DNA from 3 places in the Arthrobacter sp. 10N410 genome. Region 2 is predicted to be linked to each of the others. Evidence: riboswitches for the same ligand, from Rfam matches in the RefSeq annotation. Region 2 holds a riboswitch; each other region holds the start of a gene.
What was found. Region 2 has a riboswitch for S-adenosylmethionine ahead of metX (homoserine O-acetyltransferase MetX). Riboswitches for the same ligand answer to the same signal wherever they lie in the genome.
Positions count from the first base shown of each region.

Region 1: linked by a shared signal. The riboswitch ahead of AC1DB8_RS04415 (aminotransferase class V-fold PLP-dependent enzyme) and the one ahead of metX (homoserine O-acetyltransferase MetX) in region 2 are both predicted to bind S-adenosylmethionine.
Region 3: linked by a shared signal. The riboswitch ahead of AC1DB8_RS00220 (DUF1737 domain-containing protein) and the one ahead of metX (homoserine O-acetyltransferase MetX) in region 2 are both predicted to bind S-adenosylmethionine.

Region 1 covers NZ_JBFTIP010000001.1:935,076-944,829, reverse strand. The annotation lists gene AC1DB8_RS04465 (GDSL-type esterase/lipase family protein) at 1-220, shown strand, start outside; gene AC1DB8_RS04460 (DUF4097 family beta strand repeat-containing protein) at 378-1,205, shown strand; gene AC1DB8_RS04455 (PadR family transcriptional regulator) at 1,205-1,816, shown strand; gene AC1DB8_RS04450 (50S ribosomal protein bL37) at 1,912-1,986, shown strand; gene rsrA (mycothiol system anti-sigma-R factor) at 2,088-2,360, opposite strand; gene AC1DB8_RS04440 (sigma-70 family RNA polymerase sigma factor) at 2,357-3,274, opposite strand; gene AC1DB8_RS04435 (DoxX family protein) at 3,465-4,013, shown strand; gene aroA (3-phosphoshikimate 1-carboxyvinyltransferase) at 4,021-5,409, shown strand; gene rsgA (ribosome small subunit-dependent GTPase A) at 5,393-6,508, shown strand; gene hisN (histidinol-phosphatase) at 6,577-7,389, shown strand; SAM riboswitch class IV at 7,479-7,592, shown strand; gene AC1DB8_RS04415 (aminotransferase class V-fold PLP-dependent enzyme) at 7,627-9,054, shown strand; gene AC1DB8_RS04410 (class I SAM-dependent methyltransferase) at 9,127-9,754, shown strand, end outside.
Region 2 covers NZ_JBFTIP010000009.1:18,600-28,353, forward strand. The annotation lists gene AC1DB8_RS15440 (phenylacetate--CoA ligase family protein) at 1-882, shown strand, start outside; gene AC1DB8_RS15445 (histidine phosphatase family protein) at 879-1,535, opposite strand; gene AC1DB8_RS15450 (CPBP family intramembrane glutamic endopeptidase) at 1,616-2,392, shown strand; gene AC1DB8_RS15455 (VOC family protein) at 2,518-3,156, opposite strand; SAM riboswitch class IV at 3,369-3,484, shown strand; gene AC1DB8_RS15460 (bifunctional o-acetylhomoserine/o-acetylserine sulfhydrylase) at 3,547-4,863, shown strand; SAM riboswitch class IV at 5,048-5,163, shown strand; gene metX (homoserine O-acetyltransferase MetX) at 5,175-6,341, shown strand; gene AC1DB8_RS15470 (MFS transporter) at 6,513-7,895, shown strand; gene AC1DB8_RS15475 (LysR family transcriptional regulator) at 8,007-8,915, opposite strand; gene mmsB (3-hydroxyisobutyrate dehydrogenase) at 9,054-9,754, shown strand, end outside.
Region 3 covers NZ_JBFTIP010000001.1:43,508-53,261, reverse strand. The annotation lists gene pabB (aminodeoxychorismate synthase component I) at 1-1,024, shown strand, start outside; gene cls (cardiolipin synthase) at 1,046-2,521, opposite strand; gene AC1DB8_RS00225 (aminodeoxychorismate lyase) at 2,615-3,592, shown strand; SAM riboswitch class IV at 3,714-3,828, shown strand; gene AC1DB8_RS00220 (DUF1737 domain-containing protein) at 3,843-4,160, shown strand; gene AC1DB8_RS00215 (rhodanese-like domain-containing protein) at 4,157-4,603, shown strand; gene AC1DB8_RS00210 (O-succinylhomoserine sulfhydrylase) at 4,600-5,808, shown strand; gene AC1DB8_RS00205 (glutamate--cysteine ligase 2) at 5,805-7,013, opposite strand; gene AC1DB8_RS00200 (UDP-N-acetylglucosamine 1-carboxyvinyltransferase) at 7,075-8,598, opposite strand; gene AC1DB8_RS00195 (energy-coupling factor transporter transmembrane component T family protein) at 8,695-9,498, opposite strand; gene AC1DB8_RS00190 (ABC transporter ATP-binding protein) at 9,495-9,754, opposite strand, start outside.

The DNA of each region.
Region 1 (9,754 bases), on a different contig from region 2:
CCGCCGACTGGGCGAGCTCAACACCGCCTTCGCCGATGTCACCACGCGCCGCAAGCACCTGTACGTGGACACCTTCTCGCCGCTGCTGAACCACGAGCAGTGGCGCCAGGACCTCGCGGCCAACGGCGGAACGCCGGGCCAGGCCGGTTACGGACTGATGGCCTGGCTCGTGCTGCACCGCGGCTGGTTCCAGTGGCTGGGGATCGACGCGCCGGAGTAGGCCGCCGCCCGTCCGGTCCCGCCCGGCGGACCACGGAAGATTCTGTCGCGATATATCTTGACCGCTCAGGGGGCGCGATATATCGTGTTTCCATAGTCGCGATATATCGCAAGCACCGAGGCTCGCCTGATCGCACCCGCCCGCATCCGGAGGAAGCATGGAACAGAATTCGTGGACCGTTACGGGTCCCCAGACGATCGACGTCGACGGCGTCCGCTCGCTCAAGCTCGGCATTGTCCGCGGCCGCTTCGACGTTGTCACCCACGACGAGGACGTGGCCCGGATCGAGGTCTCCGAGGTCGACGGCGATCCGCTGGCGATCAGCCTCACCGAGGGCCGCCTGGAGGTGCGCCACCAGCTCCACGGCCCGCAGGGCTGGTTCAAGAACCTGATGGGCACGGTCAACAACAACTCAAGCAACAGCGTGGTCATCAGCATTGCCCTGCCGGCCGGCGTGGACGTCGAGGCCGGCACTGTCAGCGGCGACGGCATGGTCTCCGGCCTCACCGGGCACACCCGGCTGAACACCGTCTCCGGCTCGGTGCTGGCCGACGGCACCGCGGGCGAACTGGCCGTCAGCACCGTCAGCGGCGAGGTGATCGCCCGCAACCACCACGGCGTCCTGACCGCCAAGAGCGTCTCCGGCGAAGTCACCGCCTCTGGCGAATTCAGCAACATCCGCGCCAACACCGTCAGCGGGGACCTGAGCTTCGACCTGCACGGCTTCACCCAGGACTTCGGCGCCAACTCGGTCTCCGGCGATGTCACCATCCGGCTGCCGCACGACGTCGGCGTGGACATCATCGCGAAGTCGGCCAGCGGCGCGGTGGTGATCGACGACCAGCGGTACGCCCAGCCCGGCGGATCCGTGCAGACCATCGCCGGTCCCGATGCCAAGCTCATGCTGGTCCGGACCAACTCGGTATCGGGGAAGACCTCGATCTTCCACCGCCAGCCCAGCACGGACACCGAAGCGGGGCTGTGATGCCGCCCGTCTTCGCCCACGGCGCGCTGCGGCTGTACCTGCTGGCCCTGCTGGAGTCCGGCCCCAAGCACGGCTACGAGCTGATCAAGGCACTCAGCGACCGCTTCGGCGGCACGTACTCCCCCAGCGCCGGGACCATCTATCCGCGGCTCGCCAAGCTGGAGGAGGAGGGGCTCGTCGCCACGCACACCGAGGGCCGGCGCACCAACTACAGCATCACCCCGGCCGGCTTGGTGGAACTCAACAGGCGGCGGGAGGAGCTGGCCGACGTGGAGGACGACATTTCCGCCTCCGTCCGGCGACTGGCCGACAAGCTGCGGCAGGACATCCGGGTGAACATGCAGGGGCTGCGCGCGGACCTTGCCGCCACGGCCGAGGCGGCCCGCTCCACGGCCCGCAGTGCCGCCTCCCCAGCCGGGGCGCGCTACTCCAAGGAAAGCGACCGCAGGCTGCGGGAGGCCGAAATGCTGGTGCAGTCCTTCCGGGACGATATGCGGGTCGAGCTGCGCCGCCACGCCGGAGCCCGGCCGGTCACCCCAGTCACCCTTGAAACCGTCAAGACGGTCCTGGACCAGGCCCGGATCTCCATCCGGAACTCACTGGAGGGCTGAGCCGCACGACGGCGGCCGCCCGGTTCGCGGCGGGTCCGCCAATGTGGGAGACTTGAGGGCAGCTCTTTTGAGTACCAAGATTAAGGAGGCCAGCTATGAGCAAACGTGCACGTAAACGTCGTGACCGTAAGCGTGGCGGCGCGAACCACGGTAAGCGCCCCAACGCCTAAGCCAAGGCTTGGATATCAAGCTTTAAGCGAAAGACCCCGGAAACCTCACGGTTCCCGGGGTCTTTCGCTGTTTCTTGGTCCTTCGCGGGGCCCGGCGGCGCTCAGGCCTCCGCGTCGGCCTCAACCGCGCGGATCGAGTGGATCCGGTCGAGGATGGAATTCTTGAGATTCTCGGGCGCGGCCTCCGTGCAGGAGCGCTTTACCATCACGCGGATGACGCACTCGAGGTCATACTGCTCGTGGCACTCGGGGCACTCGTCGAGGTGGTCCTTGATCTCGGCGATGTCGTCGTGTGTCAGGGCCCCGTCGAGGTACTCGTAGATGCGCTGCATCCGGGTGTCATCGCAGTCGCCCAGTCCCTGGCAGTCGCTCATTTCCTGTTCTCCTGATTGTTGCTTTCGGCCGCTGCGGCGGGATCGCCCGCGGCTTTGAATCCCCGCTCGGCCGCGTAGTCGGCCAGCATGTCCCGCAGCATTCTCCGGCCGCGGTGCAGCCGGGACATGACGGTCCCGATCGGGGTGTTCATGATGTCTGAAATTTCCTTGTACGCGAAGCCCTCGACGTCGGCGAAGTAGACGGCGAGCCGGAACTCCTCCGGGATCGACTGCAGGGCCCGTTTTACGTCCGAGTCCGGCAGATGGTCCAGCGCTTCAGCCTCCGCCGAGCGCAGGCCGGTCGAGGTGTGCGACTCGGCGCGGGCCAACTGCCAGTCCTCGATGGTGTCCGAGTTCGACTGCAGCGGTTCACGCTGGCGCTTGCGGTACAGGTTGATGTACGTGTTGGTGAGGATCCGGTACAGCCATGCCTTGAGGTTCGTTCCGGGCTTGTACTGGTGGAAGGCGGAAAACGCCTTCGTGTACGCCTCCTGGACGAGGTCCTCGGCGTCGGCGGGATTCCGCGCCATCCGCATGGCCGCGGAGTAAAGCTGGTCGACGTACTGCATCGCGTCGCGCTCGAAGCGGATGCGGCGCTCGTCGGTGGTCTCGGCAGTCGTGTCCAGCGGCTGGCCGGTGCCGTCCGCCGCTACGGTTTCCACGGCTGTTCGTTCCGCGATGGCCTCGTCCGCGGCTGTCGCCTGCGCCGTACTACTGGCGGCGGCTGCCTTGGTGGGCTTGGCGTCGTCGTTTCCGGCAACCTCGTGCATGGCCGCAACGGCCGGATCCATGGTGCTCATTGCGTTCAAGTCTACTGTCACCTTCCGGCGGGTGCTCAAAGCCCCCGTCAGGGCCGCGGCCCACGGGTCCGCGGCGGCTTCATCCAGCAGCCCGGATTCTTTAACCAGAACCAAACCTCCGCCTTCCTGCACTGGCCGGATGACCGGCCGTGCCCATAGTTATTGCGCTGGTTTTCCCGCCCCCATTTCGGCTGGAATCTGTCATGCACAACCCCGCACAACGGGCAAATATTCCGCAAAAGTGCAAGACTAGAACCGGTTCTCCCGCACAGCGTCCGCGGTTCGTCCATCCAGGAGGAAATTCATGTCCTTTGTCCGCTTTCTCGCCCGCCCCATGCTCGCCTCCAGTTTCGTGCTCGCAGGCATGGACAAGCTAAAGAATGCGGATGACACTGCGACACAGCTGTCTCCCCTGCTGCGCCGCGCGGCTGAGTCCCTCCCCTTCCAGGCCGACGAGAAAGTCCTGGCCCGCGTGATCGGCGGCACCCAGGTGGGTGCCGGCGTGTGCCTGGCCCTCGGCAAGGCCTCCCGCCTGGCCGCCACCGTGCTCGCTGTGATCTCGGCGCTCAATGGCTACGTTGAATGGCGCAGCGCGGACATCTCGTCCAAGGAAGGCCGCGACGCCCGGCGCAAGCAGCTGCTGAAGAACGTCTCACTGACCGGCGGGGTGCTGCTGGCTTCCGTGGACACCGCGGGCAAGCCGAGCCTGGCCTGGCGTGCAGAGCACCTCGCCGCCGACGCCCGGAAGACCACCGCACACCTCGCCGCGGACGCCCGGAAGACCACCGGCAAGAAGCTGAAGAAGGCTGACAAGGCGGTCCGCAAGGCCGTCGACCACGCTGTCGGGGCCTAAGACGGCAATGACTGGCACCACCCCCACCGCTGCAGCCCCTTCCCTTCCGGCCGGCGGCGGTCCGCATTGGCGTGCGCCCTTCGCCGAGCGTCCCGTCGACGCCACCGTCACCGTTCCCGGCTCCAAGTCCCTGACTAACCGGTACCTGATCTTGGCCGCCCTCGCGGACGGGCCGTCCAAGCTCCGTGCTCCGCTGCACTCCCGGGACTCGGCCCTGATGATCGAGGCCCTCCGGCAGCTGGGGGCCACCATCACCGAAGTGCCCGGCGACGGCGCCTACGGCCCGGACCTGGACATCACCCCCATCGCCCCGGATGCCGCTGCCGCGGACACCTCAATCGACTGCGGCCTGGCCGGCACGGTGATGCGCTTCGTGCCTCCGGTCGCCGCGCTGCACCGCGGCCGCTCAGCATTCGACGGCGATCCCCACGCCCGAAACCGGCCGATGGGCACCATCATCGAGGCACTGACCGGTCTCGGCGTCGCCGTTAGCGCCCCCGACGGCGGACCGGCGTCGTCGTTGCCGTTTTCCGTCCAGGGAACGGGAGAAGTCCGCGGCGGCCACCTCGTCATCGACGCCAGCGCCTCGTCGCAGTTCGTTTCCGCCCTGCTGCTCGCGGGAGCCCGCTTTACCGAGGGACTCCACCTCGAACACGTGGGAAAGCCCGTACCGAGCCTGGACCACATCAACATGACGGTCGCCGTGCTGCGCGGCGTGGGCGTGGCGGTCGATGACTCGGTGCCGAACCACTGGGTTATTTCCCCCGGCCCGATCCGCGCCTTCGACCAGCGGATCGAACAGGACCTCTCCAATGCCGGGCCGTTTCTCGCCGCGGCCCTCGCCACCCGCGGAACCGTGCGGATCCCCAACTGGCCGGCCGGGACCACCCAGGTCGGCGATCTCTGGCGCGGCATCCTGGCCACCATGGGCGCCACCGTGACGCTGGAGCACGGCACCCTGACCGTGAGCGGCGGCCCGGAGATCAAGGGCGGCGACTTTGACGAAACCAGCGAACTCGCCCCGACCGTGGCAGCCCTCTGTGCCCTGGCCACCGGCCCCTCCCGGCTGAGCGGCATCGCCCACCTCCGGGGCCACGAAACCGACCGGCTTGCCGCCCTCGTCGCGGAAATCAACCGCCTTGGCGGGGACGCCGAAGAGACCCCCGACGGACTCATCATTAGGCCGGCGAAGCTGCACGGCGGCGTCGTGCACAGCTACGCGGACCACCGCATGGCCACCGCGGGCGCAATCCTCGGTCTCGCCGTCCCGGACGTGGAGGTCGAGGACATCGCCACCACGGCCAAGACCATGCCCGGCTTCCCGCAGCTGTGGGGGGCCATGCTCAGCCAGGCAAGCACCGCAGACAAGGACGCCGCCGGTGGCACGCAGCACTGACTCCTGGGACGAATCCGACGTCCGGATCCGCCCCAACAAAAAGGGCTCCCGCCCCCGCACCAAGGACCGGCCCAGCTACGACGACGCCGTCACCGGCCGGATCGTCACCGTGGACCGCGGACGCTACACCGCCGTCGTCGGCGAGGGCACCGCCGACGAACGCAAGATCATCGCGGCGCGGGCCAGGGAGCTGCGCCGCAACCCCGTAGTTGCCGGGGACTTCGTCTCGCTCGTCGGGGACGTCAGCGGCGAACCCGACACCCTGGCCCGGCTGGTCAAGATCCAGGACCGCAGGACGCTGTTGCGCCGCAGCGCGGACGACACGGACCCGATCGAACGCGCCGTCGTCGCCAACGCCGACCAGCTCGTCGTTGTCGTGGCCGCAGCCAACCCGGAACCCCGCACCGGCTTCATCGACCGCGCTCTGGTGGCCGCCTACGACGCCGGCATCGAACCGCTGCTGCTCGTCACCAAGGCCGACGTCAAGGACCCCGCCGAGCTGCTGGCCAACTACCAGCACCTGGATTTCCCGGTGATCATCTCCAAAACCGCGGATTCGGCCGCCTCCGGCATCGACGCCCGCTCCGATGACGGCCTGTCCGCCCGGCTGGACAAGGCCGCCGTGTCGCAGCTGCGGGACTACCTCGACGGGAAGGTCACCGTCATGCTGGGCCACTCCGGCGTCGGCAAATCCACCATGGTGAACGCACTCACCGGCGCCGAACGGGCCACCGGCGGCGTCAACGCGGTCACCGGCCGCGGCCGCCACACCTCCTCCTCCGCGCTGGCGCTGAAGGTCAGCGATGCGCCTGCGGGCAGCTGGATCATCGACACCCCGGGCATCCGCTCCTTCGGCCTGGCCCATGTGGACCCGGACAGGATCCTGCGTTCCTTCCCGGACCTGGCGCCCGGCACCGATGACTGCGAGCGGGGCTGCAAGCACGACGCCACCGCCGTCAATTGCGGCGTGGACGCCTGGGTGCAGGGCGGCCACGCGGGCCCGTCCGGCCCGGCCCGGCTCGCGTCGCTGCGCCGGCTGCTGGGCACCGATCCGCGGCTGGAAGCGCAGGACACCAAGGAACTCGGCAGCGTCTCATAGCCGCGTCTACTTGGCGGCAGCGACGTGGCCTCCCGGTCCGCGGCGCGTTTTGACGGTAGTTTGGAAGCATGAGCCAACCAGCTTCGAGCTACAACGATGACCTGCGCCTTGCCCATGTACTGGCAGATTCCGTAGATTCCCAGACCATGAGCCGCTTCAAGGCGCTCGACCTTCGGATCGAGACGAAGCCGGACCTGACCCCCGTCACCGACGCGGACAAGTCCGCCGAGGAAGCCATCCGCGGGCAGCTGTCCCGCTCCCGCCCGCGCGACGCCGTCCTGGGCGAGGAGTTCGGCAGCTCCGGCCACGGTTCGCGCCGCTGGATCATCGACCCGATCGACGGCACCAAGAATTTCGTCCGCGGCGTCCCGGTCTGGGCCACCCTGATCGCCCTCGTCGACGAAGGCGAACCCGTGGTGGGCGTCGTCAGCGCCCCCGCACTGGGCAAGCGCTGGTGGGCCGCAAAGGGCGCCGGCGCCTACATGGGCCGCTCACTGGCCGCCGCGACCCGGCTGCGGGTCTCCAACGTCTCCCGGCTCGCCGATGCGTCACTGTCCTATTCGAGCCTCGGCGGCTGGAAGCAGCGCGGCAACCTCGACGAGTTCCTCGGACTCACCGAGGAGGTCTGGCGTACCCGCGCCTACGGCGATTTCTGGTCCTACTGCCTCGTGGCCGAAGGCGCCGTCGACATCGCCTGCGAGCCCGAACTCAACCTCTACGACATGGCGGCGCTGGTCCCGATCGTGACGGAGGCCGGCGGCCGCTTCACCTCGCTCGAGGGAGAGGACGGCCCCTTCGGCGGCAACGCGCTGGCGACCAACTCGATCCTGCACTCCGAAGTCCTCAAGCGCCTCAACCCGGGCCTCGACGACCTGCTCTAGCCGGCCACGCCCGAGGCAGCCCGTAACACTACGCTTCATATTCCGCCCTCCCTTTTCCGTGCGACCGGCCATGTCCTAGGCTCGAAGCAGGTCACGAGTGCCAGCGCAAAACCCCGGTTTGCTGGCCGGCAACCCTCCATTCGCGGCGGGGTGCCCCGGGTGACGACCTGGCCGGTCCGGAGCGGACCCGGCAAGCGCGGATCCCCTGTGTGCGGGGTCCTTTTCGAGCGAGGTCCCATGACGACTGCCACCATCCCCACCCACACCACCAGCGCCGGCGGCCCGGAGTTCACCGACGCACGCTTCGACGCCGCCCGCCGGCCACTGTCCGCGGTTTCCGGCGCCGAAATCCTGGCCCCCCTGATCCAGGGCGGCCAGGTCCGGTACGCCAACCTGGACTACGGAGCCTCCGCCCCGGCGCTGTCCGTGGTGTCCGCCTACCTGAACGAGATCCTGCCGTACTACGCCAGCGTGCACCGCGGCGCCGGCTACGCCTCCCAACTGAGTACCTCGGTGTACGAAAACGCCCGGAACATCGTCCGCGGGTTCGTCGGCGGCCGTCCGGATGACTCCGTGATCTTCACCCGGAACACCACCGACGCACTGAACCTGCTGGCCGGCTGCCTGCCCGTCGACGACGGCCGACACACCGGCGAGGTGCTTTACCTCGACATCGAGCACCACGCCAACCTGCTGCCCTGGCAAAACGTCCCGCACCGCAGCGTCGTCGCGGCGCCCACCCTGGCCGGCACCGTGGAGCGGCTCCGGGCGGAACTCGCCCTCGGCGGAGTAAGCCTGCTCGCCGTGACCGGCGCGTCCAACGTCACCGGCGAAATCCTGCCGATCCGTGAGCTGGCCGCGCTGGCGCACGAATTCGGCGCCCGGATCGCCGTCGATGCGGCCCAGTTGGCCCCGCACCGCCGCATCAACATCGCCGCGGACGACGTCGACTACCTCGCCTTCTCCGGCCACAAGCTCTACGCCCCGTTCGGCGCCGGCGTGCTGGTGGGCCGGCCGGACTGGCTGGACGCCGGCACCCCGCACTTGGCTGGCGGCGGCGCAGTACGGGACGCACGACTCGACGCCGTCAGCTGGACCACCGGGCCGGCCCGCCACGAGGGCGGCTCCCCCAATGTCCTGGGCGCGGCCGCGCTGGCCCGCGCCAGCCAGGTTATCGAGGCGCTGGACGAGCAGCAGTGGCACGCCCACGAGGACGCCATCCGTTCCTTCCTGGTCGAGGGGCTGGAGCGGATCGACGGCGTAACGGTCCACCACATCTTCGAGGACACCGGCCGGGAAGGCGGCCCCGGGACGATCGGCGTGGTCAACTTCTCGGTCGCCGGTTACGACGCAGGCCTGGTCGCCGCATACCTGTCCGCGGAGCACGGCATAGGCCTGCGCGACGGCCGGTTCTGCGCCCACCCGCTGCTAAAACGGCTCGGCCTGCCCGCCGGTTCGCTCCGGGCCAGCTTCGGCCTCGGCTCACGGCTCAACGACGCGCAGCGGCTGCTCGCCGGGCTCCAGGAGCTGCGGCGGAACGGCCTGGGCTGGGACTACGTCGTGGACGCCGGACGCTGGGTGCCGGCCAACGACACGCGCAGCTATCCGCACTGGGCGCCGAACACGCCTGGCACCGCTGGCGCAGCCCCCTGCTCCGTCGACTGACCGGCAGCGCAGCCCGGGCCGCGTGCGGTAAATTCGACAGGTACGCACCAGAGCTGCCGAAGGAGATCGCACGTGGCACGCGGCGGCCCCAAACTGCACCACCCCGGACTGCAGGGTGGCCCAAAACTGCAGCACCAGCGGCGGCGGGAGCTCGGGCAGAGCTTCCAGGACGGCGGCGAGCACTACGACCGGGTCCGGCCCGGCTATCCGGCGGATTCGGCCGATTGGCTGATCCCGGCCGGGGCCCACGACGCCGCCGACCTGGGCGCCGGGACCGGTAAGTTCACGGCGCTCCTGGTCCAACGGGGGCTCAGGACCGTGGCCGTCGATCCGTCCCCGGACATGCTCGACCAGCTGCGCCGCGCCCTCCCGGAAGTCGCCGCCGTCGAGGGTACCGCCGAACACACCGGGCTGGCTTCGGGGGCCTTCGACCTGGTCACGGTGGCCCAGGCCTGGCACTGGTGCGATCCCCTGCTGGCCAGTACCGAGGCGGCTCGGATCCTGCGGCCGCACGGCGTTCTCGGCCTGATCTGGAACCAGCTCGACACCTCGGTCCCCTGGGTGCACAGGCTGTCCCGGATCATGCATGCGGGGGACGTCCACAAGCCCCACTTCACGCCGCCGCTGGGACCGGAATTCATCGGGCTGGAGAGTCATCTCACCCGCTGGGAGGATCCAGTAACCACGCAGGACGTCATGG
Region 2 (9,754 bases):
CTCGAGTCCGAACGGCGCCGCAGCCGGGGCCGCCGACGGGCCTACCGCATGTTCTCCGTGCAGCAACCGCTGGAGACGCTGGTGCAGGCGCTTAACGCTTTCGACCCGGCCCTGCTGGTGGCCTACCCCAGCGCCCTCGAACTGCTGGCCGAGGAACAGGACGCGGGCCGGCTGCACATCCGGCCCGTGATTGTGGAGTCCAGCGGCGAATCCGTCGGGGACCGGGAGCGCCTGGCCGCGGCGCTGGGCGGCGCGGTGCACAATGTCTACGCTGCCTCCGAGTTCACCCCGATCGCCCTGGACTGCCCCCGCGGCTGGCTGCACGTCAACAGTGACTGGGTCATCCTGGAACCGGTCGAGGAGGACTACGGTCCCACGCCCCCGGGGGAGCCGTCCCACACGGTGCTGCTGACCAATCTCGCCAACCGGGTCCAGCCGCTGATCCGCTACGACCTCGGTGACTCCGTCGTCGCCAAGCCCGGCCCTTGTGAGTGCGGCAACCCGCTGCCCGCCATCCGGGTGGCCGGCCGGCACGATGACGTCCTGCACCTGGACAACGGCCGCGGCGGCACGGTGAGTGTCCTGCCCCTCGCCATCACAGCCCCCATCGACGACGCGCCGGGCGTCCACCGCTGCCAGCTGGTCCAGTCCGGTCCGGCGGCGCTGCGGGTGCGGCTCCAGCTGGAGCCGGGCGCCGCGGCGGACGCGGTGTGGCAGGACGTGGCGGCGAAGCTGTCCGGGTTCCTGGCCGCCCAGGGCCTGGCGAACGTGGAACTGGTCCGGGCGGAGGAAGCACCGGATCAGACCGGCGCGAGCGGGAAGTTCCACCAGGTCATCGCCCTGAGGCCCGCCCCGGACAGCGTCTGGAAGAACATCCCTTAGAAGAACATAGGCGGGGCGTCCAGCACGGTCTCGTCCACCCGGCGGTCCTCCCACTGGCTGAACGGCTTGTCCAGCTCGTACTTGCCCTGCCGGGTGCGCAGCAGGGTCCGGATTTCGGCATTGTCCGGGTTGTTCAGCGACTCGAAGTACTCCACCGACCAGTGGAACCAGCGCATGCAGAACAGCCGCATGGTCAGCCCGTGCGTCACGAACAAGGCGTTCGGCGCATAGTTCGGCTTGGACCAGTGCCGGTAGAGGGTCTCCATGAACGAGGAGATCCGGTCGTAGACGTCGGAGCCCGATTCGCCTTCCCGGAACCGGTAGAAGAAGTGGCCGTAGGCGTTGCGGAGCTCCTTCTGGTCCTCGATGTCCCCGGCGATCTGGAAATTCGCCCAGTCCTGTTCGCGCAGCCGCGGCTCTTCGATCACGCGTTCGATCAGGGAGCCCAGCTGGAGCGCCTCGAGGGTCTGGTAGGCCCGCAGGTAGGGGGAGACGTAGACGCACACCCTTTGCCCGTCCAGCTCCCGCCGCAGCTGCTCGCCCGCGGCCGCGGCCTGCTCGACGCCGAGCGGGGTCAGCGGGATCCGGTAATCGGGCACCCGGTTGTAGATCGAGGTGTCGGCGTTGGCGGCGGACTGGCCATGCCGGATCATGATGATTTTCCCGGGCGCACTCACAGCCCAAGCATAGGCACGTGCAGTCAACTCCCGGCAACGGCAGGCAAGATAGAACCATGTTGGTTCCCTCCCGCCGTCGGCTGCGGCTAGAAGTCTGGATTGTCCTGGGCCTGTCCCTCGGGCAGTCGGCGGTGTACTCGGTAGTGCAGCTGCTGGACAAGATGACCCGGGCGCCGCTGGCGCAGGGCACCTCCACGCTGAACCGCTCGCAAAGCAGCCGGGAGTATTTCGACCTCACGTACCAGTTGCTGGACATCATCTTCGCCCTGGTCCCGGTGGTGCTGGTGATCTATTTCCTGACCGAACTCCGGCCCGCCGGCATGGCCGCCGGCACGGGCACCTCGGCGTTCCGGAAGCTGGGCTTCGACTTCGCCCGTCCCGGCAAGGACCTGCTCCAGGGCCTCGGCCTCGCCGCCCTGATCGGCATACCGTCGCTCGGGCTCTACGCGGCCGGCCGGGCGCTGGGGATCACGACGGCGATCATCCCCAGCGCACTGGACTCCTACTGGTGGACGGTGCCGGTCCTCATCCTCTCCGCGATCCGGCACGGGATCGTGGAGGAGGTGATCGTGGTGGGCTACCTGCTGGACCGGCTCGGCAAGTTCGGCTGGGGCATGCCGCTGGCGATCTTCGCCAGTTCGATGCTGCGCGGCAGCTACCACCTCTACCAGGGCTTCGGGCCCTTCATCGGCAACGCCATCATGGGCGTCATCTTCGCGCTGATCTACACGAAGACGCGCCGGGTGATGCCGCTGGTGATTGCGCATGCGCTGCTGGACATCGTGGCCTTCGTCGGATTCAGCCTCTTCGGCAAGTCAATCGGCCTGGGCTGAGCCCACACACCCGCGTCGCCCCAAGGGCCCGCCGACGGCAACGGGTTAAAGTGTTTCGGCCGCCAGCGGTGGGTGGCATCATTGGCACCCGCTGCTGGCGGCCGAAGTTTTTCGGGCAGGAAGCGTCAGATCGTGACGGCTCCGGAATCGGTTTCGAAGGTGACGGACAGGATTCCCGGCGTCCCGTGAGGGGCCAGCCAGTTCACGTCCACGTCCTCCAGCGGCTTCTCGACCGGTTCACCCAGCCACTCGGTGACCCGCTCGGCCGAGCCCGCGATCGTGAGGGCAGACATCTTCACATTGCTCTCATAGGCGTTGGACGGGTGCAGGGCGGGGTCGCCTTCCCACTTCAACATGTAGGGGACCTGCGGATCCGCGATCAGGCCCAGGATGCCGATCTGCTTCCAGACCAGTTCGCGGCCGTCGGGGAACTTGCGGTTGCCGTTGACGGCGGAGCGGCCCAGCCGCTCCTCAAACGGTGCCAGGTCGTCAACCTCGACGCACCAGCCCATCCAGCCACCGCCGGCGGCCGAGCGGGCGCGGACTGCCTGCCCGAACGGCGCCTTGTCGGAGGCCGGGTGGTCCAGGACCTCCACGACCTCGAGGTACTTGTGCCCGGCAAGCGGGATAATCATGTTGCGGGTCCCGAACCGGGGGTGTATTCCGCCCTTGACGGCTTCGACCCCGAGGGCGGTCGCAATACGTTCGGTGGTGGCAGCCAGGCCATCTTGTTCACAGGCGTAAGAGACGTGATCCATGCGCATGCCCTCATCTTGGCACTTTGTGATGGAGCTCTCAGCTTAGGCTGCCCTTACCGTGATGGGATGTCATTTTCCGGAGCTCACCGCGCGGATTTGCCCGGCCAGAACCACGGCACTTTCCGGCTCCCGGGCGTGCGCCGGGCGGCGGTGGGGCCGTTCTTCATTTTCGTCACAAAGCTATCCAGGCGTAATGGCGCGTTCGTAGACTGAAGCCAGGTCATGAGCGCCAGCATCGAGCCCCGGCTTGCTGGCCGGCAACCCTCCTTGCGCGGTGGGGTGCCCCGGGTGAAGACCTGGCCCGCCGGCGTCCGCCGGCAGGCAAGCGCGGCGCCAGAGCCGTTCCGGCCCCAGAGGCCAGGGGCGGCCTGTGCCCAGTCATTAGGGAGCTCTCCGATGTCCAACGCCTGGTCCTTTGAAACCCGCCAGATCCACGCCGGCCAGGAGCCGGACTCCGCCACCGGCGCGCGGTCGCTGCCGATCTACCAGACGACGTCGTTCGTCTTCCCCAGTGCAGAGAGCGCCGCCAACCGGTTCGCGCTCGCCGAGCTCGCCCCCATCTACACCCGGATCGGCAACCCCACCCAGGACGCGGTGGAACAGCGGGTCGCGAGCCTGGAGGGCGGCCTTGGGGCGCTCCTGCTCAGTTCCGGCCAGGCCGCCGAAACCTTCGCGATCCTCAACATCGCCGAGGCAGGAGACCACGTCGTCGCCAGCCCCAGCCTCTATGGCGGGACCTACAACCTGCTGGCCCACACGCTGAAGAAGTTCGGTATCTCCGTGACGTTCGTGGAGGACCCGGACAACCTTGAGCAGTGGCGCGATGCCGTGCAGCCGAACACCAAGCTGTTCTTCGGCGAGGTGGTCTCCAACCCCCGCCAGGACGTGCTGGACATCGAAGGCGTCGCAGACGTCGCCCACCGGGCCGGGGTGCCGCTGATCGTGGACAACACCCTCTCCACCCCCTACCTGATCCGCCCGATCGAGTGGGGCGCCGACATCGTGGTGCATTCGGCCACCAAGTATCTCGGCGGACACGGTGCCGCGATTGCCGGCGTGATCGTCGACTCCGGCAACTTTGACTTCGGCAAGGACCCGGAGCGCTTCCCCGGCTTCAACACCCCGGATCCCACGTACAACGGCCTGGTCTATGCCCGCGACCTCGGGGCGGACGGGGCGCTGGGAGCGAACCTGTCCTTCATCCTCAAGGCCCGGGTCCAGCTGCTGCGCGACCTCGGTTCGGCCGTCTCGCCGTTCAACGCCTTCCTCATCGCCCAGGGGATCGAGACGCTGAGCCTGCGGGTGGAACGGCACGTCGCCAACGCCCTGCGGGTGGCCGAATGGCTGGAAGCCAGGGACGACGTCGAATCCGTCGCCTACGCCGGGCTGCCGTCCAGCCCCTGGTACGAGCGCGGCCGGAAGTACGGCCCGAAGGGGACCGGCGCCGTCGTCGCGTTCAACCTCGCAGGGGGAGCGGAGGCCGGCAAACGCTTCGTCGACGCCCTCGAACTGCACTCCCATGTGGCGAACATCGGTGACGTGCGCTCGCTGGTCATCCACCCGGCGTCGACCACGCACAGCCAGCTCTCGCCGGAGCAGCAGGCGGTCGCCGGCGTCAATCCCGGCCTGGTCCGGCTCTCGGTGGGCCTCGAGCACATCGACGACATCATCGCGGACCTCGATGCCGGCTTCCGGGCGGCCAAGAACGCCTGAGGTCACGCAGCACGCCGACTTTCCCCACCTTTGCGGGGATGGCCCCGGGAATCGCCGACACTTCGGGGCGACCCGCCGGGCGCGTCTGTCAAAGGTGGGGAAACTGCGGTGTTGACGGGTCCGGCTGTCACACAGCCGTCACAATCTTCGCGCTTGCGCGGCCGTGTTTCGTAGAATCGACGCAGGTCATGAGTGCCAGTGACAGCCCCGGCTTGCTGGCCGGCAACCCTCCATTTGCGGCGGGGTGCCCCGGGTGAAGACCTGGCCTGCCGGTCAGCTGACGGCGGGCAAGCGCGAAGTTAGGTCCTCACATGACGATTGCCGTCACCCGCACGGGTGTACCCGAAAGCAAACCCTCCACTGTTCCCGACGGCGCTGGTTCCGACGGCGCTGGTTCCGACGGGACGGTGCAGTACCTCCCGATCGGTTCCCTGGCCCTTGAATCCGGTGCCACCCTGCCTGAGGTCACCCTCGCCTACGAGACCTGGGGGACGCTGAACGCCGATGCCTCCAATGCGGTGCTGATCGAGCACGCCCTGACCGGCGACACCCACGTGACCCGCGGCGCCGGCGAGGAACCGGGCTGGTGGGAGGAACTGGCAGGCCCCGGCGCCCCGGTGGACACGGACAAGTACTTCGTGGTCTCCATCAACATCCTCGGCGGCTGCTACGGCTCCACCGGGCCCTCCACGCCGGCCCCGGACGGCCGGCCCTGGGGCTCGCGCTTCCCGCTGGTCACCCTCCGGGACAGCACCGCGGCGGAAGCCCGGCTCGCCGACGCGCTGGGGATCAGCAGCTGGTATGCCGTGCTCGGCGGCTCGCTCGGGGGAGCGCGCGCGCTGGAGTGGGCGGTGACCTACCCGGCGCGGGTGCAGCGCTGCGCCGTGATTTCGGTCGGCGCCAGCAGCACCGCCGAACAGATCGCCTTCGCCCAGGCCCAGACCCTGGCAATCCGCCAGGACCCCAACTTCAACGGCGGCGACTACTACGGCGGCCCGGAACCGCACGCCGGACTGGCCCTCGCGCGCCGGATCGCGCACATCACCTACCGTTCCGCAGCCGAGCTGGACGGGCGCTTCGGACGCAACGCCCAGGCGGCCGAGGCCCCGCTGGAGGCCGGGTCGCTGGCCGGCCGCGGGCGCTACCAGGTGGAGAGCTACCTGGACCACCAGGGCAACAAGCTGGTGCGACGCTTCGACGCCAACAGCTACATCGCCATCACCGAGGCGCTCATGAGCCACGACGTGAGCCGCGGCCGGGGAAGCCTGGAGCAGGCCGTCTCCCTGGCCACCGCGGAGTTCTTCGTGGCGGCCGTGGACTCGGACCGGCTGTACTTTCCCGCCCAATCCCGAGAGCTCGCCGACGCCCTGCCGGGGGAGGTCCCCGTGCACGTCATCGAGGCCCCGATCGGCCACGACGGCTTCCTGACCGAAATCGGCCAGCTCAGCGAGCAGCTCCGGGGCAACTTCTTCGCCTAGCCGGCACCGCCGTGTGTGCATTTTTGCAGACGCACTCTGCGCGATTAGTCGTTGAGCTTGCCTCGATCGAAGTCCATACTCGTGGAGAATGACGCCGTGTGTTCCAACTCACACACACGTAGTCAACCTAATGGTCCACAGGGTGTCGACGACGACACCGAAGGAGTTCGCATGAGCACGGAAAACGCCGCCGCAAGGCGCGCAGAGGAGCCCGACGTCAAGACGTCCGGCCTGAAGAAGGTAGTAACGGCCTCCATGGCCGGCACGGTAGTGGAGTGGTACGAGTTCTTCCTCTACGCCTCCGCCGCCACCCTGGTTTTTGGCAAGATGTTTTTCCCCAATTCCGGAACGGAACTGGACGGCATCCTCGCCGCGTTCCTGACCTATGCGGTTGGCTTCGTGGCCCGCCCGATCGGCGGCATCGTCTTTGGCCACTTCGGCGACAAGTTCGGCCGCAAGAAGCTGCTGCAGCTGAGCATCATCCTGGTCGGCGTATCGACCTTCCTGATGGGCTGCCTCCCGGGCTTCGCGCAGATCGGCTACTGGGCCCCGGCCCTGCTGGTCTTCCTGCGCTTCGCCCAGGGCTTCGCCGTCGGCGGTGAATGGGGCGGCGCCGTCCTCCTCGTCGCCGAGCACAGCCCCAGCAAGTCCCGCGGCTTCTGGGCCAGCTGGCCGCAGTCCGCCGTCCCGCTGGGCAACCTGCTCGCCACTGCCGTGCTGTTCATCCTGTCCTCCGTGCTGTCTTCCGCGGACTTCCTTGGCTGGGGCTGGCGCGTCGCGTTCTGGCTCTCCGCCGTGATCGTCGTCGTCGGCTACTACATCCGCACCAAGGTCAGCGACGCCCCGATCTTCCTCGAGGCACAAAAGGAAGTTGTCACGGAGAACAAGGGCTACGGCGTCGCCGAGGTCTTCCGCCGCTACCCCCGCGGCGTCTTCACCGCCATGGGCCTGCGCTTCGCGGAGAACATCCTCTACTACCTGGTGGTCACCTTCTCGATCACCTACCTCAAGACCGTTGTCCACGCCGACACCGCCCGGATCCTGCTGCTCCTGCTCGTGGCGCACTTCATCCACTTCTCCGCGGTGCCGGTGGTCGGCCGTCTCTCGGACCGCTTCGGCCGCAAGCCCGTCTACATGGCCGGTGCCGTCCTGGGCGCCACCTGGGGCTTCTTCGCCTTCCCGATGATGGATACCGGCAACGATTTCATGATCCTTGCCGCTGTCATCATCGGACTGCTGTTCCACGCCCTGATGTACGCCGGCCAGCCGGCCATCATGGCCGAGATGTTCCCGACCCGGATGCGCTACTCCGGCGTCTCGCTCGGCTACCAGGTGACCTCGATCGTGGCCGGTTCGCTCGCCCCGATCATCGCCGTCGCGCTGCTGAGCCAGTACAAGTCCTCCGTCCCGGTGGCCATCTACCTGCTCATCGCCTGCGCCGTCACGGCCGTCGCGGTGTTCTTCCTCAAGGAAACCCGTGGCATCTCCCTGCACGACGTCGACGCCGCCGACGCCCAGGGCACCGCCGATCTGCTGGCCGCCGGTAAGCGGTAACCAGCACGCAGCTGCACAACCCAACGAACAGGCAGCCCCCGTTCCCGCGCTGCGGGGACGGGGGCTGCTGTCATCCGGGGATCTTGTGGCGGCCTCCGCAGCGCGCCGGGCTCAGCCGGCAAGCACATCCTGGCGTTCGGCGATCTCGGCCCGGACGGCCGCCACGACGGCCTGCACCGGCGCCGAACGCAGCGATTCCGATCTCGCAACTGCCCAGATCGGCAGCTGCCGCTGGAAGTCGTCCGGCAGGACCGGTACGAGCCCCGGTTTGCCGACGACGAGGAAATTCGGCAGCAGCCCGATCCCGGCGGCGCGGCGGACGGCCTCCAGCTGGGCGAAGATGCTGGTGGCCTGGAAGCTGGAGCGCGGCATCGGCAGCTGGGTGGAGCGGTGGCCGAGCTCGGCGACCTGCAGGGCCGACTCGACGTAGGAGACGAATCCGTGCTGCCGGACGTCGTCGAGCGTCACCGGGAGCCCGTGCTCGCGGGCGTACTCCGGGCTGGCGTACAGCCGCAGGAAGTAGTTGGACAGGAAGATGGTCTGCGCGTTGCTGACCTCCAGGTTGCCGACCACCACTTCCAGGTCCACCCCGGAGCGGTTCTGGCTTACCTTGCGGGTGGCGCTGAGCATCTCCACGTTCAGCAACGGATGTTCCTGCTGCAAACGGACCAGGGCCGGGGCGACGAATTCCGCGCCGAATCCGTCCGGGGTGCTGATCCGGACCAGGCCGGAGAGCACGTCCTCTGTCCGGGCGATCCGGCCGGACAGTGCTCCGAGTGTTCCCTCAATGGCTTCCGCCGCTGCCACGGCCAGTGATCCAAGTTCGGTGAGTTCCCAGCCGTGCGGGCTGCGCTCGAGTGTCCGGCCGCCGAGCTGTTTGTCCAGGGCGAGGATCCGGCGCGAGATGGTGGTGTGCGTGGTGCCCAGGGTCTCCGCGACGGCGTTGAACCGGCCCAGCCGGGCCACGGTCAGCAGGATCAGCAGGTCGTCCGGGCTGGGGAGCCGCTTTAAGTCCACCATTGGCCTTTCGTCGATGTGCATTGATGCACATGGCATCTTCACTTTTTCCCCTTGATTGCACTGTAACAGGGTGTGATGGTGGACACGGAACAACCGGCAAATGCGCCGGACACAATGCAAAGCAAAGGAGCTTATGCCATGGCAGTTGTCGCCTGGATCGGACTGGGAAACATGGGCGGGTTCATGTCGGTGAACCTGGCCAAGGCCGGAAACGAGGTCCGCGGATTCGACCTCAACCCGGAGGCCCTCGCGGCTGCCGAGGCCGGGGGAGTCAAGCCTGCCGGCAGCATCGCCGAGGCCGTGGAAGGCGCCGACGTCGTCTTCACGATGCTCCCCAAGGGCGAGCACGCCCGGGCCGTCTACCTGGGCGAGGACGGCGTCCTGGCCCACGCCGACACCAGGACCCTGCTGGTGGACTCCTCCACGATTGACATCGCCTCGGCCCAGGCCCTGCACGACGCCGCCGCGGAGGCAGGCTTCCGCTTCGTCGACGCGCCCGTTTCCGGCGGGATGAGCGGCGCCAAGGCCGCCACGCTGACCTTCATGATCGGCGGCGAAGCCGGCGCCGTCGCCGACGCCACCGATTACATCCGCCCGATGGCCGCCAACATCATCCCCACCGGCGGCGCCACCACCGGCCAGGCCGCCAAAATCTGCAACAACCTGATGCTCTTCATCAACCTCGCCTCCACGGCAGAAGGTGCGGTGCTTGCGGACCGCCTGGGCCTGGACAAGCAGGTCTTCTGGGACATCGCCTCCGTTTCCTCCGGCGACAGCTGGGCGCTGCGCACCTGGTACCCGGTGGCCGGCGTCGTGCCCACCGCCGCCTCGAACAACGA
Region 3 (9,754 bases), on a different contig from region 2:
CGTGGTGCTGGACCACCGGGAACGCACGGTGTGGCTGCTCGCCCTCGACGCCCCGGACGCCGGCGACTGGCTGGCCGCGGCACGCGCGGCCGTCGCGGCGGCGGCCACGGACCTGGAACCGGGCGGCGGCAGCGGCGGCGGCGCCGCCGGGAACACCCCGGCCGCGGAGTTCAGCGCCCGGGACACCGAAGCCGCGTACAAGGCCAAGATCGCCGCGGCGCAGCACGAAATTACCGAGGGCAACAGCTACGAGGTCTGCCTGACGACGGCGCTGACGGCCACCGCGGCCGCCGGGGAGCTCGATCCGTGGCAGGCATACCTGGCGCTGCGCCGTCGCAACCCGGCACCGTTCGCGAGCTACCTGCGCCTGGCCGGCCTCACCGTCGCCAGCACCTCCCCGGAGCGCTTCCTGCGGATCGCCGCCGACGGCGCGATGCGCGCCGAGCCGATCAAGGGCACCCGGCGCCGGGCTTCCGACGCCGCCCGCGACGAGCTGCTGCGCCGCGAGCTGGAAACTTCACCCAAGGACCGGGCCGAGAACATCATGATCGTGGACCTGCTCCGCAACGACCTGAGCCACTTCGCGGTGCCCGGTTCCGTATCGGTCAGCAGGCTGTGCGCGATCGAAAGCTACGCCACCGTCCACCAGATGGTCAGCACCATCGATGCGCGTCTCCGGCCGGGCATGCCGCGGGCCGAGGCCGTGGCGGCCTGCTTCCCGGCCGGCTCCATGACCGGTGCCCCCAAGGTCAGCACCATGGCCATCCTGGACCGGCTTGAGGCGGCACCGCGGGGCGTCTATTCCGGGGCGATCGGCTACTTCTCGCTCAGCGGGGCCACCGACCTCGCGGTGGCGATCCGGACCCTGGTGGTGGCGGCGGGCGCGGACCGGGGAACCACACTCAGCCTCGGCGTCGGCGGCGCCATCACCGCGGATTCCTCACCCCAGGAGGAGTACGAGGAGATCCGGACCAAGGCCTTCGGCGTGCTCTCGGCGCTCGGCGCGGAGTTCCCGGCGGGCTAGTCCACGCGTGAGCCGGCCTGGCTACTGCAGGGTCGACGTGAGCCGGGCGACGTTGTCCACGTACTTGACCCCCATGGGCCGCTTCATCCAGTCCTCGAGCGTCAACTCCCTCGAAATGCCGCGGTACGTGTCCTCGACGGCGCTGATCCGCTGCACGATGTCCTCGCCCAGGAGCATCACCGAGACCTCGAGGTTCAGCGAGAAGGAGCGCATATCCATGTTGCTCGAACCCAGCACGGCAACCTCGTTGTCGATCGTGAAGTGCTTGGCGTGCAGCACGAACGGGGCCTTGTAGAGGTAAATCCGCACCCCGGCCTCCAGCAGCGCCTCGTAGTAGGACTGCTGGGCGTGGTGGACCAGGAACTGGTCGCCCTTTTCCGAGACGAAGAGTTCGACGTCGACGCCGCGCTGCGCCGCCGTCGTCACCGCGTAGAGCAGCGAGTCGTCCGGGACGAAGTACGGGCTGCAAATGGAGATCGTGCGCTGCGCCGAGTAGATCAGCGTGTTGAACAGGCGCAGGTTGTTTTCGGTGATGAAGCCGGGACCGCTGGGCACCACCTGGGCGGTGATGTTGCCGGCGTGCAGTTCGGGCCGGTGGGCGAGCTGGTGCTCCAGGGATTCGTCGGTCTCACTGAGCCAGTCGGTGGCGAAGACCACGTTGAGGGTGGTGACGATCGGCCCGCGCAGGCAGGCCATCAGCTCGACCCATTCCCGGCCGATCTTGCGGTGCCGCGGGTTGTTGTAGGACGGTTCGATCAGGTTCTGCGACCCGGTGAAGGCGACCTCGCCGTCGATCACCATGATCTTGCGGTGGTTGCGCAGGTCCGGGCGGCGCCACTGGCCGTGCACGGGCCGCAGCGGCAGCATGGGCCGCCAGCGGATCTTGCTGGCCTTGAGCCGGGCGATGAGCTTGCTGTACCCCTTAATCCGCAGGGTGCCCAAGTGGTCGAACAGGAGGCGGACTTCGACGCCGCGCTCGGCGGCCTCTTCCATCGCCGTCAGCAGGTCATCCGTGATGTGGTCCGAGCTGAGGATGTAGAACTCGGCGTTGATAAAGGACTCGGCTTCGCGCACCGCCGCCGCCATCGCCTTAATCGAATCCGGGTAGCCGGGCAGGAGCTCCACGTGGTTGCCGTCCACCATGGGCAGGGAACCGAGCGTCTTGTTCAGCTCCGCTGCGGAGGACACCCATTCCGGGCCCTCGTACTTGCTTTCCACCATGGCCAGTTCCGACGTGCCGGCCCGCACCCGGGTGTTCACCGCGTCCTGCTGCGCCCGGCGCTTGCGGGAGAGCCGGAAGTTGCCGAAGAGCAGGAAGAGGACCACGCCCACGGCCGGAACGAAAAAGATGATCAGGAGCCAAGCCATGGCCGTGGTGGGGCGGCGGTTGCCCGGGATGATGCCGAGGGCAACGACCCGGATACCGAGGTCGATGACGGTCAGGATCAGGATCACCCAGGACGGAAGTGACCCCGCCAGCGAAAATGGCCACAGCACAGGCAAACCCCTCAAGCTCCAGACCCGCGGAACAGTTCCGGAACGGGCAACCCGCACAGCTTATCCCGACCCGGGCCGCACTAAGCTGAAGGCATGACTACCCCCGCCTCTGTTCCGGCCCGCGCGACAGTGCTGGTGTTCCTCGATCCCGCGTTTGAGAAGGGCCGCGTCGCCGACTCGTCCAAGCCGCAGCTGATGGCCACCGACCAGGGTGCCACCCGCGGCGACGGCGTTTTCGAGTCGCTGCTGGTGGTGGGGGGACGCCCGCGCAAGCTGCAGGCCCACCTGACCCGGCTGGCCGGCTCGGCGCGCGCGCTGGAGTTGGACATCCCGGCGGAGGACGCCTGGCGGCGCGCGATCGAGACCGCGGTCAGCGAATACCGCGGCCGGGCCGCCACGGCGGTCGGAGCCGCCGGCGACGGGGCCGGCGGAGCGGACGAGGTCGTGGTGAAGCTGCTCGCCAGCCGCGGCGTGGAGGGCGCGGCCACGCCGACGTGCTGGGTGCAGGCCTCGCCGCCGCCGGAAGCCGGCCGCCGGCAGCGCGAGACCGGCATCGACGTCATCCTGCTGGACCGCGGCTACGACAGCGAGGTGGGCGAACGCGCCCCGTGGCTGCTGCTGGGCGCCAAGACCCTGTCCTACGCGGTCAACATGGCGGCGCTCCGGTACGCCCACCACCAGGGCGCGGACGACGTCATCTTCACCTCCGCCGACGGCCGGGTCCTGGAGGGCCCGACGTCGACCGTGCTGCTGGCGCACCTGGAGACCAGCGACGACGGCGCGGGCGGCGTCCGCACCGTGCGCCGGCTGATCACCCCGCAGCTGGACAGCGGAATCCTCCCGGGCACCTCGCAGGGCGCCCTGTTCACCGCGGCCAAGGCCGCCGGGTGGGAGCTCGGCTACGGCCCGCTGGTACCTGCCGATCTGTACGACGCCGACGCCGTCTGGCTCATCTCAAGCATCCGGCTCCTCGCCCCGGTGAACCACATCGACGGCAAGGAGATCGGCACCCCCGAACTGCGGCGGCAGCTCACGGCCGAGCTCAACGAACTGTTCGCCACGATCGAGTAGGAGCCGGCCGGTCCCGGGTGATGCTGCTCCGCCCCCGGAAAGGTGCCATGCCAGCGTCCGCGTGACTTAACATGACGACGCCGCCGGTGCCGCCGGCGTCGTAAGTGCTACGTTTTTGGGGAGTAATGAGACCCGGCGCCAAGCCCTGACTGGCCGGTCGGCAACCCTCCCTTTCGCGGCGGGGTGCCTCAGGTGAATACTCGGCATATCGACCATTCGAGCTGCAAGCGTGAAAGTAAGGAGATCCGTCGTGCCCGACGCATCCGCACCCGCTGTGCCCGCCACAGCCCCCGCCCAATCCCCCGCCGCACCCGGACCCGCCGAGGAAAGACTGGCGTACCGGCTGTTCACCGGGCCCGATGACCGCAGCTTCTGCGAGCGCGTTTCGGCCGCCCTGGCCGAGGGCTACGTCCTGCACGGCAGCCCCTCCGCCACCTTCAACGGCAGCACCGTGATCGTGGCCCAGGCCGTCGTGCTGCCGGCCGCGATCGCGAGCGCCGACGCCGCCGTCGCCAACGCGGTGGATGAGCTCGACGGCGCCGAGTTCACCGGCGAGGGCCACGCATGAGTTACGCCGGAGACCTGAGCCCGCAGGAAGCCTGGGCCAAGGTCGGGGCGGGCGCCATCCTGGTGGACGTCCGCACCGAGGCGGAATGGTCGCAGATCGGCGTCCCGGTCACCGGGGCCGGCACCGAAGACCGGCAGGATCCGCTGTTCGTCCAGTGGACCCTGGCCGGCGGAGCCCCCAACCCGCACTTCCTGGAGCAACTGCAGCGGCAACTCCAGCGGCAACTGCGGCAGCACGCGCCTGGCGCCACGGCGGCCGAGCTCATCTTCCTGTGCCGTTCCGGCGCCCGCTCGGTCGCCGCCGCGAACGCCGCCACGGCGGCCGGCTTCACCGCCTACAACGTCCTCGAGGGCTTCGAAGGCGAACCGGGCCCGACCGGCGCCCGGACCGTGAACGGCTGGAAGAACCACGGCCTGCCGACCAACCTGGAAAGCACTAAGTGAGCTTCAATCCCGATGCCCAGGGCTGGAGCCCGGACACCCAGGCCGTCCGCGGCGGACTCGACCGCACCGGGTTCCAGGAAACCACCGAACCGATCTTCCTGAACTCGGGCTTCGTCTACGAATCCGCCGCCGCGGCTGAGCGCGCCTTCACCGGCGAGGACGAACGGTTTGTCTATTCCCGCTACGGCAACCCCTCGGTGGCCACCTTCCAGGAACGCCTCCGGCTGTTGGAGGGAACCGAGGCGTGCTTTGCGACGGCGTCGGGCATGTCTGCGGTGTTCACCGCTCTCGGGGCATTGCTGGGGGCCGGCGACCGCGTGGTCGCCGCCCGCTCGCTCTTCGGATCCTGCTTCGTCATCCTCAATGAGATCCTGCCGCGCTGGGGCGTGGAGACAGTCTTCGTGGACGGCCCGGACCTCGAGCAGTGGCGGTCGGCGCTGGCCGTGCCGACGACGGCCGTGTTCTTCGAATCTCCCTCGAACCCCATGCAGGAAATTGTGGACATCGCCGCCGTGAGCGAACTGGCGCACGCCGCCGGTGCGACCGTGGTGGTGGACAACGTCTTCGCCACTCCCCTGCTGCAGCGGTGCGGGGAGCTGGGCGCGGACGTGGTCGTGTACTCCGGCACCAAGCACATCGATGGCCAGGGCCGGGTGCTCGGCGGCGCGATCCTGGGCACCCGGGAATTCATCGAGGGCCCGGTCAAGCAGCTCATGCGCCACACCGGCCCGGCATTGTCCGCCTTCAACGCCTGGGTGCTGAGTAAGGGACTGGAGACGATGGCCCTGCGGGTGAACCACTCGTCCGCCTCGGCGCTTCGGCTGGCCGAATGGCTGGAGGCCCAGCCCGCGGTCAGCTGGGTTAAGTACCCGCTGCTGCCGTCCCACCCGCAGTACGAGCTGGCCGCCAGGCAGATGAAAGCCGGCGGCACGGTGTTGACTCTGGAGCTTTCGCCCTCGCCCGGCCGCTCCGCCAAGGAAGCCGCGTTCGCGCTGCTGGACGCGTTGCGGATCATCGATATTTCCAACAACCTCGGTGATTCAAAGTCCCTGATCACGCATCCGGCCACCACCACGCACCGCGCCATGGGCCCGGAGGGGCGCGCGGCTATCGGGCTGAGCGACGGCGTCGTGCGGCTCTCGGTGGGGCTGGAAGACGTCGAGGACCTGATCCGCGACCTCGGGCAGGCGCTCAAGCAGGTCTAGCCCCGGCGCACCCGCGAAAGCACGGGGGCCGGTTCTGACATTCCCTCGGCGTCCGCACCGTGCATCGTGACCCGCACGGCATGGGCGACGACGGCGGCCAGGCCGGCGTCGTCGGAGGGGGTGTCCAGCCCCGGAGCGCAGAGCGCCTGGCGCTGCAACTGCGAGCCCGTGCCGTGCGCCAGGACGCGGTCCACGCCGCGGCGCACCAGGTCCAGCTCCCCTTGCTCCGCTAGGACGGGGGCCACGAAGTCGACCAGGGCGTGCGCCACCTCGCCGGCGGGAGCGGGACGGAAGCTGCCGAAGTCCAGCAGCTCGCCGCGCAGCCCGCAGTTGCTGGCCTGCCACGCGGCCATTTTTAGCAGGACCGTCGGCACCGGGGCCGGATCCACACCGTCGCGCCACTCCCGGCTGGCGGACTCCACGAGGGCGCGCACCAGCACCGCGATCAGCGCCGCGTCCTCCGCCCGCAGGCAGACATCCGCGACCCGGACCTCCACAGTGGGGTGGTGCCGGGCCAGCCGGGCATCAAAATAGATCATCCCTTCGTCGAACAGCACCCCGCTTTCCAGCAGCCTCGTGACCACCCGCCGGTAGACCGGAAGGCTCCCAAATATCATGGAGGGCCCCGCCGCCGGCCAGCGGTTCCAGGCCTGGGTGCGGTAGCTTTCGAAGCCGGTCTCCGTCCCGTTCCAAAAGGGTGAGTTGGCGCTGAGCGCGATCAGCACCGCCAGTTTGTCCCGGATCCGGTCGAGGACGGCGACGCCCTCCTCCGGGGACTCGATGAAGGTATGGACGTGGAAGCCGCACGTCAGCTGCTCCTGCACCGTAAGGCCGAAGCGCTTCTGCATGGTGGCGTACCGCGGGTTGGGCGTCGTGTGGGTGGCAGCTGCCAGCGGCGATGTGGCCAGGGCTGCCACCCGGGCTCCGTGCATCCGGGCTACGCGGCCCGCGAAAGCCCGGGACTGCCTGATTTGCTGGAGCAGCGCGCTGTGGTCAAGGCAGGGCACGGTCTGGGTCTCGATCTGCTCCAGCTTGAGCTCGAAACTGAAGCCCGAGTCATCGTGGTTCGGATCCGCGGCAGACGCCGCGGCCGCTGCCGCGGTGGCGGGTTTCAGTCCGCGCAACAGTGCGTCGGCCAGTGCCAGCGGGACCCCGGTAACGGGATCCACGATCAGCAGTTCCTCCTCTACGCCAAAGGTGCGCATGCAACCATTGTGCGTCAGCACCCGCCCCGGCGCGCTACCCCAAAATCGCCGCTCAGACGATTCAGTCCTGGAAATACTCGATCTTGGCGCCGATGGTGTTAAGCCGCTCGGCCAGGTCCTCGTAGCCGCGTTCGATCACGTAAATGTTGCGCAGCTCTGACACGCCCCGCGCGGCGAGCATGGCCAGCAGCAGGCAGGCAGCCGGGCGCAGGGCCGGCGGGCAGCCGACTTCCGCGGCCCGCCACTTGGTGGGCCCGTTGACGTAGATCCGGTGCGGATCCAGCAGCTGGACCTGGGCGCCCAGCTTGTTCAGCTCGGTCAGGTAGATGGCCCGGTTCTCGTAGACCCAGTCATGGATCATCGTCTGGCCGTGGGCGTTGGCGGCGATGACGGCGAAGAACGGCAGGTTGTCGATGTTCAGGCCGGGGAACGGCATCGGGTGGATCTTGTCCGTTGGCGCCCGCAGCTCGGAGGGTTTGGTGGTGACGTCCACCAGCCGGGTGCGGCCGTTGCGGGCAAGATACTCCGCGGATACCTCCAGCCGCTGGCCCATCTGCTCGAGGGTCGCCAGTTCGATCTCCATGAACTCGATCGGGACGCGGCGGATCGTGACTTCGGAGTTGGTCACGATGCCGGCGGTGATCAGGCTCATCGCCTCGATCGGGTCCTCGGACGGGAAATACTCGATGTCTGCGTCGATCGACGGGCGGCCGACGATCTTCAGCGTCGTGGTTCCCACGCCGTCGATCTCCACGCCCAGCATCTGCAGGTAGAAGCAGAGGTCCTGGACCATGTAGTTTGGGCTGGCGTTGCGAATGATGGTGGTGCCGCGGCGGTGGGCGGCGGCCATGATGGCGTTTTCGGTCACGGTGTCGCCGCGCTCGCTCAGGACGAAGGAACGGTCGTGGCCGTCTGCGGGCGGTGCCTGCACGCTGTAGAAGCCGGACTTCGCCTCGACGCTGAGGCCGAACTGGCGCAGGGCCTGCATGTGCGGCTCCACGGTGCGGGTGCCAAGGTCGCAGCCACCGGCGTAGGGCAGCCGGTATTCGCTGGACTCATCGAGCAACGGGCCGAGGAGCATGATGACGCTGCGGGTGCGGCGGGCGGCCTCGACGTCCATCGAGTCGAGGTCCAGCACGGCCGGTCGGCGGATCTGCAGGTCGTTCGCGTCGAGCCAGGTGCACTCGACGCCGATGCTGGTCAGGACCTCCACGATCCGGTTGACCTCTTCGATCCGGGCCAGCCGCCGCAGGACGGTGGTGCCGCGGTTGATGAGACTCGCGCACAGCAGCGCGACGCCGGCGTTCTTGCTGCTGTTGACGTCCACGGCGCCGGAGAGCGTGCGGCCGCCCTCCACCCGCAGGTGGGTCATCTGCGGCCGGCCGACTTTGACGATGGCGCGGCCGAAAATGGATTCGAGCCGCTCAATCATTTTCAGGCTCAGGTTCTGCTTGCCCTGCTCCATCCGGGCGATGGCGCTCTGGCTGGTTCCCAGCTCGGCCGCGAGCTGTCCCTGGGTCCAGCCCTTCTCGCCGCGGGCGTCCCGGAGTACGGCGCCGACATATTCAGCAGTCTGTTGAGTCATATGCAATAAATATCACGGATGAGCTATTTTGACGGGCCAAATCCCCAGAACTGCAATAAAGCTCACAGAATATCCATCTCGTGCGATATGTAGCGGCTACTGCTGGCCGAGGAACACCATGTTCCACGTCCCGGCAGCGACGGCTGCGGCCACGGCGGCACCTGAGATCAGCAGGCCCCCGAGAACCACCCACGCGTCCAGCCGGCTGAACGTCGCCTTCCGGGCCCAGGTCCGCTGCGCGCCGCCAAAGCCCCGTGCTTCCATGGTCACGGCGAGCCGGGAGGCGCGGCGGACGGCCTGGACCATCAACCCGAAGCTTTGCCCCAGCGTGGCCCTGAGCCGCTGCACCGGGTTTCCGTGCGAGCCGACACCGCGGGCTCGCCGGGCCATGCCGATGGTCTGCCATTCCTCGGCCATGAGCCCCACCAGCCGCATCGCGGCCAGGGTGCCGAGCACGAAACGGTGCGGCAGCTTCGCCTGCTGCGCCAGGGCGTCGGCCAGGTCCGTGGGGTCGGTGCAGCTCATCAGCAGCACCGCCGGTAGCGCGATCGCGAGGCCGCGCAGCAGGAAGCCCAGCCCGAGCTGCAGCGAGCCCTCGCTGATGGACCAGACGCCGACGTCGAGCAGTATCCTGCCGTGGTCCGGGGCCAGGATCGCGGTGCTCCAGCCGCCCACGGCGGCCGCGAGGATCAGCGGCCAGCCGCGCTGCCAGAGCAGGGCCAGGGTCAGGCCCGCCAGCGGGAACAGCAGCAGTTCGAAGGCGAGCGCCACGGACGCGGACACCCAGTCGATGGACAGCGCCAGCGCGACCGTGATGAGCACGACGCCGGAGAATTTCGCCAGCGGGTTGGCGCGGGTCAGCAGAGCGTGGTTTCCGCGCAGGGTCAGGGCGTCCCTCATGGCGCCGCCACCCCCGGATTCGTCCTGCCGGGTAGTCCCGGCGCGCCCGACTGCGGTGCGCCGAGCTTCAGCTCGGTGCCGCCCAGGACCTCGCTGAACTCCGCGTCGTGGGTCACCGAGACCACCGCGGTCCCGGCGTCGAGAAGCTCGGAGAGGAAGGAGGCCAGTTCCGCCCAGGTGTTGGCGTCCTGGCCGAAGGTGGGTTCGTCCAGCACCAGCACCTGCGGGTGGGCAGCCAGCACGGTGGCCACGGAGA